3 regions of the Paraoerskovia marina genome follow, and region 1 is predicted to be linked to each of the others. Evidence: riboswitches for the same ligand, from Rfam matches in the RefSeq annotation. Region 1 holds a riboswitch; each other region holds the start of a gene.
What was found. Region 1 has a riboswitch for thiamine pyrophosphate ahead of BLU20_RS03650 (thiamine ABC transporter substrate-binding protein). Riboswitches for the same ligand answer to the same signal wherever they lie in the genome.
Positions count from the first base shown of each region.

Region 2: another riboswitch for thiamine pyrophosphate. It lies ahead of tenA (thiaminase II); the one in region 1 lies ahead of BLU20_RS03650 (thiamine ABC transporter substrate-binding protein).
Region 3: another riboswitch for thiamine pyrophosphate. It lies ahead of thiD (bifunctional hydroxymethylpyrimidine kinase/phosphomethylpyrimidine kinase); the one in region 1 lies ahead of BLU20_RS03650 (thiamine ABC transporter substrate-binding protein).

Region 1 is NZ_LT629776.1:816,694-820,110, reverse strand. It holds gene BLU20_RS03655 (ABC transporter permease) at 1-830, opposite strand, end outside; gene BLU20_RS03650 (thiamine ABC transporter substrate-binding protein) at 833-1,906, opposite strand; TPP riboswitch at 1,911-2,015, opposite strand; gene BLU20_RS03645 (DUF4235 domain-containing protein) at 2,120-2,431, shown strand; gene BLU20_RS03640 (MFS transporter) at 2,521-3,417, shown strand, end outside.
Region 2 is NZ_LT629776.1:1,200,629-1,204,045, reverse strand. It holds gene BLU20_RS05410 (glycoside hydrolase family 3 N-terminal domain-containing protein) at 1-268, shown strand, start outside; gene BLU20_RS05405 (oxygenase MpaB family protein) at 271-1,143, opposite strand; gene tenA (thiaminase II) at 1,198-1,911, opposite strand; TPP riboswitch at 1,901-2,024, opposite strand; tRNA gene BLU20_RS05395 (tRNA-Leu) at 2,237-2,313, opposite strand; gene BLU20_RS05390 (NAD(P)/FAD-dependent oxidoreductase) at 2,414-3,417, opposite strand, start outside.
Region 3 is NZ_LT629776.1:2,113,083-2,116,499, reverse strand. It holds gene pheT (phenylalanine--tRNA ligase subunit beta) at 1-891, shown strand, start outside; gene BLU20_RS09520 (SDR family NAD(P)-dependent oxidoreductase) at 888-1,784, shown strand; TPP riboswitch at 1,831-1,927, shown strand; gene thiD (bifunctional hydroxymethylpyrimidine kinase/phosphomethylpyrimidine kinase) at 1,919-2,776, shown strand; gene BLU20_RS09510 (hypothetical protein) at 2,784-3,032, opposite strand; gene BLU20_RS09505 (quinone oxidoreductase family protein) at 3,029-3,417, opposite strand, start outside.

The DNA.
Region 1 (3,417 bases):
CCCAGGGCGTTCTCGCGGCGCGCCCGGGTGCGGTCCGCGGCGACGAGCGCCCCGGCCACGACGACAAGCTGGACCACCGACAGGACGGCCGCCGATCGCAGGTCGAGGAACTGCGTCGTCTGGACGTAGATCTCCGTCTCGATGGTGCCGTACCCGGGCGGGCCGAGGACGAGGACGGTGCCGAACGCCGTCGCGCAGTAGAGGAAGACGAGCGAGGCGGCGGAGGTGATCGCGGGGGTCAGGGCGGGCAGGGTGACCGTCCGGAACGCCCGGGCCGGGGAGGCTCCGAGCGCCCGCGCGGCCTGCTCGGCCCGGGGGTCGAGCCGTTCCCAGAGGCCGCCAACCGTCCGGACGACGACGGCGTAGTTGAAGAAGACGAGCGCGAGCACGATCGCGGTGAAGGTCTGGTCGATGCCGAGGAACGCCAGCGGGCCACCGGGGGCGAGGAGCGCGCGGAACGCGACGCCGACGACGACGGTGGGCAGGACGAAGGGCACCGTCACCAGCCCGCGGAGGAACGTACGACCGCGGAACTGGCATCTGTACAGGACGTAGGCGCCGGGGACTCCGAGCACCAGCGAGGCGACGGTCCCGACCACCGCCTGGCCCAGCGTGATCCCGAGCAGACGCCAGGTGCGCGACTCGCCGAACACCTCGGCGACCCCGCTCAGGTCCAGGGATCCGTCGGTCACGAAGCCTCGTCCGACGAGGGCGAGGACGGGCCACGCGAAGAAGATCGCGAGGAAGGCGAGCGGCACGCCCGCCGCCAGCCCCCAGAGCACGACGCGTGCCACCGGGGGCCAGCTGCGGTGCGCGCGAGCCGGGCGCATGGTCAGCCGAGGACCGTGGCGGTCCAGGTCTCGATCCAGTCGCCGCGGTGCGCGGAGATCTCGGCCGGGTCGACGTCGAACGGGTCGTCGGCGAGCGGGGCGAACCGGGCCCACTCGTCGGGCAGCGCGGCGTCGCCGTCGACGGGGTACATGTACATCTGGCCGGGGATGTCCTCCTGGACCGTGCGGCTCACGAGGAAGTCCACGAGCTCCCGGGCGCCGTCGGGGTTCTCCGCACCGGCGAGCACGCCCGCGTACTCGACCTGGCGGAAGCAGGTGTCCAGCAGCGCCGTGGTCGTGGTCTCCGAGCCGTCCTCGGTCACGGTGAACGCCGGCGAGGTGGCGTAGGAGAGCACGAGCGGACGGTCACCGGCTCCGCCGGCACCCGTGAAGTCCACGTAGTACGCGTCCTCCCAGCCGTCGGCGATCTTGACGCCGTTGTCCGCGAGCGCCGTCCAGTAGTCGGTCCACCCGTGCTCGCCCTTGGCCCCGACGGTCGCGAGCAGGAACGCGAGTCCGGGCGACGACGTCGCGGGGTTCGTGACGACGAGGAGGTCCTGGTACGCGGGGTCGGCCAGGTCGTCGAGCGTGGTCGGGACGTCGAGGTCGTTCTCCTCGAACCAGGCGAGGTCGGCGTTGATGCAGACGTCCCCCCGGTCGACCGGGGTCAGGCTCTCGCCCGCGGGAACCTCTGCGGCCGCCGACTCGGGAAGCGCGGACGAGAGGTACGGGTCGAAGACGCCCTCGTCGACGGCGCGGCTCGCGTAGGTGTTGTCGACCCCGAAGACGGCGTCGCCAAGGGGCGAGTCCTTCGTGAGGATCAGCTGGTTGACCAGGGTGCCGCCGTCCCCGGGGGCGACCAGCTCGACGTCGTACCCCGACTCCGCGGTGAACTCGTCGAGCAGGCCGTCGCTGAGGGCGAACGAGTCGTGGGTGACCAGGGTGACGGTGCTGCTCCCCGTCTCGGCCGACGAGCCCTCGGCGTCGCCGGTGTCGCTGCTCGCGCAGCCCGTCAGGGCGAGCGCGAGGACCGCGCCGGACGCGGCGACGGAACGGGTGGTGATGGTGGTGCGCAAGAGTCCTCCTCGGACGTCGACTTCCTCCGCCGGTGCTGACCGGATCAGGTTCAAGGGTCTGCGGCGTGCCGCACTCTCAGCGCTCTGGGGCGCTCCCCTGTCGTACAGCCGCAGTCTACGACGCCGCGCAACGCCCGTGGGTCCGTGGTCCGGCGGAGTCGCCCCGGTCGCACTACGGTGGGAATCGTCCAACGGAGCGGCTGAGGAGACGACGTGTCGAAGAAGAAGCAGAAGAAGAACGACGACCAGGACATGGCGACCAAGGTCGCGACCCTGGCCCTGACCTTCGCGGCCGGGTGGATCGCCACCAAGGTGGTCTCGACGATCTGGAAGAAGGCCTCGGGGCACGACGCCCCGACCGACACCGACGATCCCGACATCTCCCTCCCCGAGGCGATGGCCTTCGCGGCGATCACCGGTGGTGTCGGCGTGCTGGCGCGCCGTCTCGCGGCCGGGCAGGCGACGAAGGTGAGTGCGCGGCTGACCGGCGGCAACCCCCACGCGGTTCCTGACGTCGAGCCGTAGACACCCTTTTTTACGAGATTTTCAAGATCAATAGACGGAGAGCCACCGGAACGCTACGTTCAAGTCACGCACCAGCCGAGGAGAGCACGATGACCACAGGTTCGACGGCACCCCCGCAGGCGATCCCCGACGAGGGGTACGGCAGCCGGGCCACGGTCCAGCTGGTCCTCTCCACGGTCGGCTTCGCGCTGAACTTCTGGGCCTGGGCCCTGCTCAGCCCCCTGGGCGGGACGTTCCAGGAGGCACTGGGCCTGTCCGACGTCGAGACCTCCGTGGTCGTGGCGGTCCCGGTGATCGTCGGCTCGCTCGGGCGGATCCCGGTCGGCGCACTGACCGACCGCTTCGGCGCCCGCATCATGTTCCCGCTGGTCAGCGCGCTGACGATCCTGCCGGTGCTCTACCTCGGGTTCCTCGCCGACAGCCTGACGGGCCTGATCGTCGGCGGGTTCTTCCTGGGACTCGGCGGCACGACGTTCGCGATCGGGATTCCGTTCAACAACGCCTGGTTCCCGCCGTCACGGCGCGGGACGGCGCTCGGGCTCTTCGGCGCCGGCATGGGCGGTACCGCGATCGCGGCGTTCACCACGGTGCCGATCCGCGACGCGTGGGGCGAGGAGGCCCCGTTCGTCCTGGTCGCCACCGTGCTCGCGATCTTCGCGGTCGTCTCCTGGATCTGGCTGCGCGACTCGCCCAGCCGCCCCGCGCCCGCCACGGGCGGATTCTGGTCCCGGACGTGGAGCACCTTCAAGCTCCCCGCGACGCTGCAGCTCTCGTGGCTCTACGCGATCGGGTTCGGCGGGTTCGTCGCGTTCTCCGTCTATCTGCCGACGTTCCTGACGAACGCCTACGGGCTCGAGGCGGCCGACGCCGCCAACCGCACGGCCGGGTTCGTCGTCCTCGCCGTCATCATGCGCCCGATCGGGGGGACGCTCTCCGACCGGTTCGGTGGTGTCGCGGTCAACGTCGTCTGCTTCGCTCTGGTGACC
Region 2 (3,417 bases), 380 kb from region 1:
GGCCGACCTCGGCTACGACGGCATGGTGATCACCGACGACCTCTCCGCAGCCGCGCAGGTCCAGTCCGTCGAGCCCGCGGAACGCGCGATCCGGGCGATCGAGGCCGGGTGCGACGTGGTCCTCGCCTCCGCCGTCCCCGAGGACGCGTCGATCATGGTGTCCGCGATCGCCGAGCGCGCCGCCGAAGACCCGGACTTCGCCGAGCGCGTGGACGAGTCGGCTGCTCGGGTCCTGGCAGCCAAGGAGCAGATCGCCGCCACGGGCTGAGGTCAGTCGACGGGTCGAGCCGGCGGCGGGTCCCCCGCGAGCGCCCACCGGATCGCCCGGGTCGCGACGTGCCCGCCCACCCGCACCACGGTGGGGTCGCCCCGTACGGGCCAGGGCGCCGTGATCTCCCGCTGGGCCCATCGGGGCAACGAACCGTACGCGGCAGCACCCAGGAGCGCGTAGGGCCCGCGCGCCGCGCGAGGCAGCGGGGGCTCTGCGAGCAGGAACCGGGCGACGTCGTCGGACTCCTGGGTCGCACCCAGCTCTGGACCAAACTCCTGCCAGGCGATACGGACCTCCGCGCGGGACCGGGGCGGGTCGACGGCCCCCAGGCGGAGTGCGACGTCCGCGGCCTGGGCGAGGTACGCGTCGCACCCGGCGGCGTCCAACGGGCGGAGCCCGAAACGTTGGTGCGCCGTGAGAAAGCTGTCGACCTCGGCCAGGTGCACCCAGCGCAGGAGCCACGGGTCGTCGGCGGCGTAGGCGCGTCCGTCCGGCGCCGTGCCGCGTACCCGCGCGTGGACCGTGCGGACGACGTCGATGCTCTGGCGGGCGTACTCGACCGTGCCGAACGTCGTCGCCGCCAGGAACGTGCTCGTCCGGGCCAGGCGCCCCCACGGGTCGCCACGGTATCCGGAGTGCGCGGCGACCGCGGCCATCGCCAGCGGGTGCAGCGACTGCAGGAGCAGGGCGCGGACACCGCCGACGAACATCGAGGCGTCGCCGTGGACGCGCGCGATCTCCGAGTCCTGCGCGAACTGCCGCGGTCCGGCCGTGGCGTGGATGCGCTCGCGCTCCTCGTGGCCGTCCGGGCCGCCGACCCGGGCGAAGAGGGCGCGTCCGGAGGTCCTGCGCAGCGTCTCGACGGGGCTCATCCCCCTAGTCTGCCTCGGCGGGGACCGTTCGCGGGTCCCCGCCGAGGCACCGGGTCACCAGGTCTCGAGGGACCAGGCCATCTGCCAGAACCGGATCTCGTGGCGCACGCTCAGCTCGAAGGCGAGCTCCATGCGTGCGCGCTCCTCGGGCCCGGCCTGAGCCGCCACCGCGTCGAGCTTGGCCCGCATCTCCTCGAGCATCTGCAGGCACGAGTCGTCGGCGTAGAACCGCCACCACCCGGCGAACGGGTGGTCGTCCTGGATCGGCTCCGCGTGCGCATAGCGGTCCGCGGCCCAGATGTACGTCCACGGGCAGGGCAGCAGCGCGGCGAGGAGCGTGCCGAGCGTGTCGCGGCCCGCCTCCATCATGTGGTCGACGTAGGCCTTGGCGCTCGGCGCGAGACGCTCCACCTGCGCGTCCTCGTAGGTCACCCCGAGACGCGCGCAGAGCGCGAGGTGTGCCTCGGACTCGTCGTCCAGCAGGAATCCGGTGCGCTCGTGGAAGTAGCGCATCCACTCGCGGTCGGGGGCGAGGGTCAGTCCCAGGCCGTAGCAGCGGACGTACGCGCTCAGGTACTGGTGGTCCTGGCCCACGTAGTGCTGCACCTTCTCGGGGGCGAGCGTGCCGTCACGCAGGCCCGACAGGAAGGGATGCTGGTAGAAGTCCTCGAACAGGTGCGCGTACCGGCGCCCCAGCTCTGCGGTGAATCCGGACTCCGACGCCGCTACCGGCGTCGTCTGGTCGTTCTCAAGGGTCACGGCAGTCATGCCACGTTCCTCCGCTCGTTCTGGCGAGATCAGGTTCAACGGGTCCGGACGGTTCTCCCGCCCATCTCAGTCCCGGCCGACGGTGTCGGACAGAGATTCCCCGCGTGGTGTGTCTCGACCGTAGCAAGGGGCGCCCGTGGCGGACGCACCGGTCGCATCGTGGGACGCCGCCTACGCGTCGCCCGCGGCCAGTCGTTCGAGGAGCATCAGCGCCCTCGGCCCGTCGCGCCGCAGGACGAGCGTGGTCCCCTCGTCCTCCCGGACCGTTGCCTCCGCGCGGACGCCGGCGGCGTCGAGCGCGGCCGCGCTCTCCGGCAGGGCCTGGTGGTGCCCCCACCGGGGTTCGAACCCGGACTGGGCCGATTTTAAGTCGGCTGCCTCTGCCAGTTGGGCTACGGGGGCCATGCTCGTCGTGAGACTAACGCACGACGGCGGGGACGGACCCGTCCAGGTCCGCCCCCGCCGTCGTGCGTGCGTGCGTGGGCGTCACGCCCACCGAGGACTACTTGCCCGCGCCGACCGCGTCCTTGTCGGACTTCGGAGCCGCGTCGTCCTTCGGCTTCGGCGGGAGCGACGCGTTGCGGAACGCCGCACGGGGGTCGTGGATCGACCCGAGCGAGACGGTCTTGCGGCGCATGACGAACTGGTCGAACCAGCCCATGAAGATGCGGATCTTGCGGTTCCAGGTCGGCATCGCGTAGCCGTGGTACGTGCGGTGCACGGCCCAGGCCGGGAAGCCCTTGAACTTGAAGACGCCGAAGAGCTCGGCGACGCCCTTGTACAGGCCGAGCGACGCGACGACGCCGACGCTCTTGTGCTTGTACTGGACCAGCGGGCGGTCCTCGACCGACGCGACCAGGTTGTCACCGAGCTGGGTGGCCTGACGGATCGCGTGCTGCGCGTTGGGCGGGCAGAACGCGCCCGGGTTCAGCAGGTCGGGAACCGCGGCGCAGTCGCCGGCGCCCCAGGCGGCGGGGACGACGACGCCGTCCTCGTCGACGACCTGCAGGTTGGCGTTGACGGTCAGGCGGCCCATCTTGTCCGTCGGCAGGTCAGACTCCCCGATCACCGGGTTGGCCTTGACACCGGCCGTCCAGACGATGGTGTTGGAGTCGAACTCGACACCCGTGGACGTCACCACGTGGCCGTCGACGCAGGAGCTGAGGAAGGTCGAGAGGTGGAACTCGATGCCCCGCTCCTTCAGCTGCTCGAGGGCGTACTCCGCCATCGGCTCGCTGAGCTCGGGCAGGATCCGCCCGGCGCCCTCGATCATGACGAAGCGCAGGTCGGCCTGGTCGATAGACTCGTACTGGCTCAGCGCGGCGCGGGCCATGTCCTCGACCTCGGCGAGCGCCTCGATGCCGGCGAAGCCGCCACCGATGAAGGTGAACGTGAGCATCCGGCGCCGCTCGTCCGCGTCCCAGCAGCTGGACGCGAGGTCGAGCTGGTGCACCACGTGGTTGCGGACGGACACGGCCTCCTCGACGTTCTTGAAGCCGATCGCCT
Region 3 (3,417 bases), 1.3 Mb from region 1:
GATGATCCGCGCCGTCGCGCGCTGCGCCTCGCCAACCCGCTGGCCGGCGACCGTCCCGAGATGCGGACGTCGCTCCTCGGTACGTTGCTGGAGACGCTCCGGCGCAACCTCGGGCGGGGGAACGACGACGTCGCGCTCTACGAGATCGGACGGGTGACGCGCCCGGAGGACGGAGCGCCCGCGGCGCCACAGCTGCCGGGCGGGGTTCGCCCGACGGAGGACCAGCTCGCGGTGCTCGCCGCGGCGGTCCCGGCCCAGCCACGCCGGGTCGCCGGCGTCGTGGCCGGGAACGCCGATCCTCGCGGGTGGTGGGGACCAGGCCGGGCCGGTGACTGGACCGACGCCCTGGCGGGCGCGCGGCTCGTCGCCGACCGGGTCGGCGTCGACGTCGTCGTCACGCCCGACACCGACCACGCACCGTGGCACCCGGGGCGGTGCGCACGTCTCAGCCTGGTCGACGGCACGGTGGTCGGCCATGCGGGCGAGCTGCACCCGAAGGCGCTCGAGAACCTGGGCCTTCCCGCACGCACGGTCGCGTTCGAGGTCGACCTCGACGTCCTCCTCGACGCCGTCGAGGCAGAGCCGTTCGCAGCCCGGCCGGTGTCGACGTTCCCGGCCGCGAAGGAGGACCTCGCGCTCGTCGTCGAGGAGTCCGTTCCTGCCGACCAGGTGCGTCAGGCACTGGTCGACGGCGCAGGCGACCTGCTCGAGCATGTCGAGCTCTTCGACGTGTTCCGTGGCGAGCAGCTCGGCGAGGGCCGCAAGTCGCTCGCGTTCGCACTGCGCCTCCGTGCCGCGGACCGGACGCTCTCGGCGGACGAGGTCGTCGAGGTTCGCCGGGCGGCCGTCGCGGCCGCGCAGGAGCAGACCGGCGCGACCCTGCGCGCATGACGGCGCGGCCCGTTCCCGGGGACGTTCCGGCGTGGACGGACCCGGGAGCCGTTCCGCCCGCTCGGACGGTGCTGGTGACCGGGGCGACCCGGGGAATCGGGCGCGCGGTCGCCGAAGGGCTCGCAGTGCCCGACGGGTCGAGCGACACACACGCCGTCGCGCTGCTCGGTCGTGACGCGCAGCGCGTGCACGAGACGGTCGAGTCGGTCCGGGAGACGACGGGTGCTTCCGTCATCGGTGTCGTCGCCGACGTCCTGGACCGCGCGGCCGTCGCCGCCGCGGTGGCCAGGGTCGAGGAAGCGTGGGGAGGCGTCGACCTGCTCGTGAACAACGCGGGGGTGATCGACGCCGAGGTGCCCCTGTGGGAGGCAGACCCCGACGAGTGGTGGCACGTCGTCGAGACCAACCTGCGCGGCGCGTTCGAGATGAGCCGTGCCGTCGTCCCGGGCATGATCGCCCGCGGGGGAGGACGCGTGGTCGACCTGGCGTCCGGTGCCAGCACCCACGAGATGGTCGGATCGAGCGCGTACAACGCGAGCAAGACGGCGCTGGTCCGGATGGGTGCGCACCTGCACGCCGCGGGGGCGCCGCACGGGCTGCGTGTCTTCGAGGTGTCGCCCGGAAGCGTCCGCACCGACATGACGGCCGCGATGCCGCTGCACGCGAACCGCACGGAATGGACGCCGGTCGAGGACCTGGTCGAGATGGTGCGGGCGATCGCACGGGGCGAGCTCGACGACTGGTCCGGCGCCTACCTCCGGGTCACGCACGACGACCCGCGGACGCTGAGCGCCGCCGCCGCCGCGGGCCGCGCCGTGGGCGACGCGCGACGACTCCGGGTCCGCCCGTGGGGCGACGACGACCCGATGCCCGCCGGACTGCCTCCCCGCTAGCACCCGGACGACGACGGACCCGGCGCCGTGGTCGCGCTAGTCTGGCCGCCGTGACACGGGGTGTCCGCGACGCGCGGACTGAGAGCACACCCGTCGAACCTGATCGAGCTCGAACTCGCGAAGGGATGTCCCTCATGACGCACGCCTCCGACCGTTCGCCGCAGCAGACGCGCGAACACCCGCCCGGGAGCAGGCCCCGGGTCCTCAGCATCGCCGGCACGGACCCCACGGGCGGCGCCGGGATCCAGGCCGACCTGAAGTCGTTCGCGGCCCACGGTGCCTACGGCATGGCCGTGGTGACGGCGGTCGTCGCGCAGAACACGCACGGGGTCCGTGCGGTGCACCTCCCGCCGGTCGACGTGCTGGTGGGCCAGCTCGAGGCGGTGAGCGACGACGTGGCGGTCGACGCGGTCAAGATCGGGATGGTCGCGAGCGAGGGGTACGCGCAGGAGATCGGGCTCTGGCTCGACCGAGTGCAGCCACGATGGGTGGTGCTCGACCCGGTGATGGTCGCCACGAGCGGTCACCATCTTCTCGACCCGGGCGCCGAGCGCGCGGTGGTCGACCTGCTGCCTCGCGTCGACCTCGTCACGCCGAACATGGCCGAGCTCGCGGTTCTCGTCGGGCAGGAGACCGCCACGACCTGGTCGGCCGTCCTCGAACAGGCGGTCGAGCTCGCACGACGTGCGTCGGTGGTCGTCCTCGCCAAGGGTGGGCATCTGCTCGGGCCGGGGTCTCCCGACGCCCTGGTCACGCCCGAGGGTGTGGTGACCGAGGTCAGTGCTCCCCGGGTGCAGACGTCCAACGTCCACGGGACCGGCTGTTCGCTGTCGTCGGCGCTCGCGGCCCTGCGACCGCGGTGCGACGACTGGGAGTCGGCGGTGCGCGAGGCGAAGACCTGGATCTCGGGAGCGCTTGAGGCGGCGGACGCACTCGCCGTCGGTTCGGGGAACGGCCCGATCGACCATCTGCATGCGCAGGTGCCGGTCTAGGGCGGGGTCAGACCTGCGTCGTCTCCTGGTCGTACACGCACGCGTGACCGGGAGGCCACCACTGCCACTCCGCGCTCACCTCTGCACCCGCGGGGGCGTCGATGGCGCACGCCCGGGTGGCGCGGTCCTGTGCCGAGACGACGTAGGACAGCGCGATGACCGCGGTGAACAGGACACCGAGCACCGTGACGGCCCGGCGCAGCGCGGGGGACGGGCCGCCCTCGCCCTCGCGGGGCGGCACCCAGCTCCAGCTCATGCGCCGTGGTCGGGGATCAGGACGAGCTTTCCGGTCGAGTTCCGCCCTTCGAGGTCCCGGTGCGCCTGCGCGGCGTCGGACAGAGGGTAGGTGGCACCGATACGGACCTGCAGCGTCCCGTCGTTGACGGCGCGCAGGATCTCCTGCGCCCGCCAGACGAGCTCGCTGCGCGTGGCGACGTGGTCGGAGAGCTGGGGGCGGGTGAGGAAGACCGAACCCGCGTTCTTGAGGCGCTGCGGGTCGACCGCGGGAACCATGCCGGACGAGGCGCCGAACAGGACGAGCATGCCGCGCGGGGCGAGGGAGGCCAGCGAGGCGTCGAAGGTCACCTTGCCGACGGAGTCGAAGACGGCGTCGACGCCCTTGTCGCCGGTCACGGCGCGCA